Regions from separate parts of the Pectobacterium sp. A5351 genome, predicted to be linked through region 1. Evidence: predicted binding sites of a transcription regulator. Region 1 holds the regulator's gene; the other holds the start of a gene.
What was found. Region 1 encodes CRP, which controls carbon source genes, mostly activating them, when cyclic AMP is high. Its sites were predicted from a motif close to ATGTGANNNNNNTCACAT; they were not measured.
Positions count from the first base shown of each region.

Region 2: a site for CRP is predicted at 1,461-1,478, ahead of msrB (peptide-methionine (R)-S-oxide reductase MsrB). Genes of this name have one in related genera too.

Region 1 is NZ_CP116477.1:3,915,988-3,919,148, reverse strand. It holds gene argD (bifunctional acetylornithine/succinyldiaminopimelate transaminase) at 1-974, shown strand, start outside; gene crp (cAMP-activated global transcriptional regulator CRP) at 1,133-1,765, opposite strand; gene O1Q74_RS18080 (OsmC family protein) at 2,142-2,549, shown strand; gene O1Q74_RS18075 (phosphoribulokinase) at 2,661-3,161, opposite strand, start outside.
Region 2 is NZ_CP116477.1:2,169,771-2,172,931, forward strand. It holds gene pncA (bifunctional nicotinamidase/pyrazinamidase) at 1-433, shown strand, start outside; gene O1Q74_RS10290 (YeaC family protein) at 484-762, opposite strand; gene msrB (peptide-methionine (R)-S-oxide reductase MsrB) at 925-1,344, opposite strand; gene gapA (glyceraldehyde-3-phosphate dehydrogenase) at 1,688-2,683, shown strand; gene O1Q74_RS10305 (D-hexose-6-phosphate mutarotase) at 2,791-3,161, shown strand, end outside.

The DNA.
Region 1 (3,161 bases):
CTGCGCTACGTCTCGCCAGCAAATTGATTGATGCCACTTTTGCCGATCGCGTGTTCTTTGTTAACTCCGGCGCTGAAGCTAACGAAGCGGCATTTAAACTGGCACGTCACTATGCGGTTAAACGTCATAGCCCGTATAAAACCAAGATCATTGCCTTCTACAATGCATTCCATGGCCGGACGCTGTTCACTGTCTCGGTTGGCGGACAGCCTAAATATGCCGATGGCTTCGGGCCTAAGCCGGCGGATATTGTCCATGTTCCTTTCAACGATTTGGCTGCGGTCAAAGCAGTGATGGACGATCACACCTGTGCCGTCGTGCTGGAGCCGATTCAGGGTGAGGGCGGCATTACGCCTGCTACGCCTGAGTTTTTGCAAGGTGTTCGCGAGCTGTGCAATCAACACAAGGCGCTGCTGGTATTTGATGAAGTGCAGAGTGGGATGGGTCGTACCGGTAAATTATTCAGCTATATGCATTACGGTATTACGCCGGATATTCTCACCACCGCTAAAGCGCTGGGCGGCGGTTTCCCGATTAGTGCGATGCTGACGACGGAAGAGATTGCCTCTGCGATGACGGTGGGGGTACACGGAACCACCTACGGCGGCAACCCGCTGGCCTGTGCGGTGGCGGAAGCGGCGCTGGATATCATCAATACGCCGGAAGTGCTGTCAGGTGTCGCAGATCGGCACGCTCGCTTTGTCAGTGAACTGGAGAAAATCAACCAGCAGTACGGCGTATTTGAGCAGGTTCGCGGTATGGGGCTGTTGTTGGGGGCAGAACTGAAATCGCAGTGGCATGGTCGTGCAGGCGAGTTTTTGGCTGCTGCAACGGCTCAGGGCCTGATGGTACTGATGGCAGGGCCGAACGTCATCCGCTTTGTGCCGTCTTTGATCATTGATGAAGACGACATTGTGCAGGGGATGGATAAGTTTGCAAAAGCCGTCGCACAGGTTGTTAACGCAGCAAACTGAGTGCGCTCTCAAAAGAGCAGCCATAAAAAAACGTAGGGAACGTTTTTCAACGTTGCGTCAGCAACGGCCCGAAGGGTGGCGAGCAGGAAGCTCGCCATAAAAAAAGCCTGAGGCCGAGGCTTCACGCTTTTTTATTGGTAGGGTACAGCGGCAGGGATTTAGCGAGTGCCGTAAACGACAATCGTTTTACCGTGCGCAGAGATCAGGTTCTGGTCTTCTAACATTTTCAGAATGCGGCCCACGGTTTCACGCGAGCAGCCAACGATTTGCCCAATTTCCTGACGAGTAATTTTTATTTGCATGCCATCTGGATGCGTCATGGCATCAGGTTGTTTGGCCAGGTTGAGTAGCGTTTGAGCAATACGGCCGGTCACATCAAGGAAGGCGAGGTTGCCGACTTTCTCTGAAGTAACCTGGAGTCTGCTTGCCATTTGCGCAGACAGACGCATGAGGATATCTGGGTTAACCTGAATGAGCTGGCGGAACTTTTTATAGGAAATTTCAGCCACTTCACAGGCGGTTTTTGCCCGCACCCAAGCGCTGCGTTCCTGACCTTCTTCAAACAGGCCGAGCTCGCCGATAAAATCGCCCTGATTGAGGTAGGAAAGGATCATTTCCTTGCCTTCTTCATCTTTGATTAGCACTGCGACAGAGCCTTTCACGATGTAGTAAAGCGTTTCTGCTTTTTCACCTTGGTGAATAAGCGTGCTCTTCGATGGATACTTGTGGATATGACAATGGGAAAGGAACCATTCGAGAGTTGGGTCTGTTTGCGGTTTGCCGAGAACCATTCGCTATCATCCTCTGTTGTAATTCACTGCGCAAATTACAGGGGTCAGAGTTCCCTGTACGGCGTGTTTAACTGCTAAAAAAAATAAAATTCAGTCTAGGCAGAATGACGTCAGGGAATATACTGGAACCACTGTACCCTTGATTTTCCGGTTGCTGCCTTGCCGCACCGTAAACGTGGCTGGGGTATGTCCGGCTACGTCATCATCTTCTTCGTTTCTGGGTTTGTCCAGAAAAGGTCTATTCTATTTTCGTTTTAACACAGCTTTAAGGACGTGTCTTGTGTTGTCTCGCTTCAGCATGACAAAGCTCTGATTAACGCTGGTTTTTGTACAGTAACGGTATAAATTTTCAAAAAATTTTTAGTGGAGAGGCACCATGCAGGCACGGGTAAAATGGGTTGAAGGCTTAACGTTTTTGGGCGAATCCGCGTCAGGGCACCAGATCTTGATGGACGGTAATTCCGGTGATAAAGCGCCCAGTCCGATGGAAATGGTGTTGATGTCTGTGGGGGGATGCAGCGCGATTGATGTGGTGTCGATTCTGCAAAAAGGCCGCAACGATGTGGCGGACTGCGAAGTGAAACTGACGTCAGAGCGCCGGTCTGACGCGCCGCGTTTATTTACCCATATCAATCTGCATTTTATCGTGACGGGAAAAGGGCTGACCGACAAAGCCGTTGAGCGAGCTGTCGCACTATCAGCGGAAAAATACTGCTCTGTGGCACTGATGCTGGGCAAAGCCGTTGAGGTAACGCACAGCCACGAAATTAGAGTGCTGGAATAATCCCTTTCTCTGGGTACTAATTCTGGTCACTTAAGCCTGTTATTAGCGGAAACACAGGGGGAGGTTCCCGCAGGGAGGCCTCACCCTGTGGTCGCCCGTATATCTCGATGCTTATTCGATGGTTTTCCCTTCAATTAACCGCTGCACCAGCGGTGCCATGATGAGCTCCATCGCCAGCCCCATTTTCCCGCCGGGAACGACCAACGTGTTGATGTGGGAGATAAACGATCCCTGCAACATGGCCAGCAGATAGGGGTAATCAATATTATCCAACCCCTGAAAGTGAATAACGACGAAGCTTTCATCCAGTGACGGGATCGATTTGGCAGCAAACGGGTTGGAGGTGTCCACGGTGGGTACGCGCTGGAAGTTGATGTGCGTACGAGAGAACTGCGGGGTGATGTAGGTGATGTAGTCTTCCATCGAACGGACGACGGAATCCATCACCGCTTCACGCGAGTGACCACGTTCATTGACATCACGAATCAGCTTTTGGATCCATTCCAGGTTGACGATCGGCACCACGCCGACGAGCAAATCGACATGCTGTGCCACGTCGTTTTGCTCGGTGACCACACCGCCGTGCAGCCCTTCATAAAACAGAATGTCGGT
Region 2 (3,161 bases), 1.7 Mb from region 1:
CGAACTAAACGGATGGCCACAGATCTGGTGGCCAGTTCACTGCGTGCAAGGAACAGCAGGGGCTGATTTTCATCCAGCACTTAATCAGTCGGCCATTCAGTGGGTCGTGCAAAAAGGGACTCAGCCCGAGATTGATAGCTATAGCACTTTTTTCGATAACGGACATCGGCTTAAAACCGGGTTGGATGAGTGGTTACACGCCAACCACATAACCCATTTAACGATTATGGGCCTGGCAACCGATTATTGCGTCAAATTCAGCGTATGGGATGCCATTGCTCTGGGGTATCACACGGAAGTCTTGGTGGATGGCTGTCGTGCCCTTAACCTTTCCCCCACCGACGGTGAATTTGCATTACAGGAAATGGCACGCCGTGGGGCAATACTTATGGATATGACACAATTTCTTGCCACGCTACCTTCAGCACGTTAATGAGCGACAGCACAAAACAGCGGCAGCCGATGAGGCTGCCAGCTTACGCGTTAGGCGTTGGGTTTCAGCGTAACAATGGCATCAGCGATGTTAAATTCGCGCTTCAGTTCCTGCTTACTCTTCATCACAATTTCGCCATTGGTGCCAATCGTCATGTGCTCAGCCTGTTCGTTATGGCGAGCCTGCCACATCATCACCATTTGCAGGCTGTTTTCTTTCTGTTCGGCTGTCAACGCGACACCGTCTGGCCATTTGCCCAGCTCTACCGCCGTGACCAGCCGTTGGTAAATTTCTGGCGTCATGGCGTCGATCAGATCATTGAGTTCCATATCCGGTTTCTGCTCCGAGAAAAGTCAGCGTTATGCTTACTGAGTTCTGTTATTGACAGGGACACCTATATTGAGAGGAGCACAGAGGAGCACTTAGTAGCTGAATCGTTTAAAGCTATACAGTGCCAGCCTGCCATCTGCCCTATTTTCATCACACACAGATTACCCGTCAACGCGTTCGCCATCAACGTCGTCGATAAAGCTCAGCGAAGCAGAATTCACGCAGTAGCGTTCGCCCGTGGTTTTCGGGCCATCAGGGAAAACGTGGCCCAGATGCGCATCACACTGCCCACAGCGGATCTCAATACGGCGCATATTGTGTGAATCATCTTCCAGATAGCGAATCGCTTCTGAGGAAACAGGCTGATCAAAGCTTGGCCAGCCACAACCGGAGTCATATTTGCGGTCAGAGTAAAACAGCGGGGCCTGACAGCACAGGCAGTGATAAACGCCGGTGCGCTTGTTATGCAGCAGTTTGCCTGAAAACGCAGGCTCCGTACCGCGTTGCTGGGTGACATAGCGCTGCATCTCTGTCAGTTCAGTATTATCGGATGGGGTACGCGAAGCAGAGTCGTTAGTCATGGGAGTCTCACAGCGGGTGTTATCAATTCAATTAATCATTGATTATAACAAAAAATTAACAACCCAACAGACCGTTCTGGCTTAATATTAGGAATGTTATCAGCATGAACATTTAATTGTGACACATATCACATATTGAGATAACGCAGGCTTTATATGATGCATTCCGCCCTCATATCAGCCTTAGATGTTACTTAGTTACAGACTCGAGCGGTTTTTGCACAAAGATTGGTCATAGGTTTGACTTACAGCAACTATTGACACGATTCCGCTTGACGCTCAGCAAGGTTTTTGTAATTTTACAACCAACCTTTTATTCACAAACCAATAGCTGGTGGAATATATGACTATCAAAGTAGGTATCAACGGTTTTGGCCGTATCGGCCGTATTGTTTTCCGCGCTGCACAAGAACGTTCTGACATCGAGATCGTTGCAATCAACGACCTGTTGGACGCTGATTACATGGCGTACATGCTGAAGTACGACTCAACTCATGGTCGTTTCAACGGCACCGTTGAAGTTAAAGATGGCCACCTGGTTGTTAACGGCAAAACCATTCGTGTTACCGCCGAGCGCGATCCTGCAAACCTGAAGTGGAACGAAGTTAACGTTGATGTCGTTGCTGAAGCAACTGGCCTGTTCCTGACTGACGAAACGGCACGTAAGCACATCGCTGCTGGTGCAAAGAAAGTCGTTCTGACGGGTCCATCTAAAGATGACACCCCGATGTTCGTTATGGGCGTAAACCACAAAACTTACGCGGGTCAGGAAATCGTTTCTAACGCATCTTGCACCACCAACTGCCTAGCACCACTGGCAAAAGTCATCAACGACAACTTCGGTATTGTTGAAGCACTGATGACCACTGTTCACGCAACCACTGCAACGCAGAAAACGGTTGATGGCCCGTCTCACAAAGACTGGCGCGGCGGCCGCGGCGCAGCACAGAACATCATCCCATCTTCTACCGGTGCTGCTAAAGCAGTAGGTAAAGTGATTCCTGAGCTGAACGGCAAACTGACTGGTATGGCGTTCCGCGTCCCTACCCCTAACGTTTCTGTTGTTGACCTGACTGCACGTCTGGAAAAACCAGCGTCTTACAAAGAAATCTGTGCAGCCATCAAAGCCGCTTCTGAAGGCGAGCTGAAAGGCGTTCTGGGTTACACCGAAGACGAAGTGGTTTCTACCGATTTCAACGGTGAAAAACTGACTTCTGTATTCGATGCTAAAGCCGGTATCGCACTGAGCGATAACTTTGTGAAACTGGTTTCCTGGTACGACAACGAAACAGGTTACTCAAACAAAGTTCTGGATCTGATCGCTCACATCTCTAAATAAGCGTCAGCGATGATTCTGTGAAAAAAGGGCGACGTGATGTCGCCCTTTTTTATTGTTAATTGCAGATTTCTTTTTACCACGAAAAACAATCAAAAAAAGGCACTATCATGCATAACACAATTTTCTCACTCCCCGTCACTAAGCAAATTAGCGCCACCCTCAGCGAGCGTCAGCTGGACCAACTCCCCATCGTCGTCGTTAACCATCCTGAAGTGCGCGCGGCAGTGGCATTACAAGGGGCACACTTACTCAGTTGGCAGCCAACTAATGAAGAGCCGGTGCTCTGGCTGAGCGACAATACGCCTTTTACTCATCACGTTGCGATTCGCGGCGGTGTACCGATCTGTTTCCCTTGGTTTGGCCCTTTCGCCGATCCTAACCACGGTTTTGCCCGTCTGCTGCCGTGGGAATTTACCGCTCACAGCGAAGATGAGCACGGTGTGCAGCTCACATTCACGCTGCAGGACAATGAAGAAAC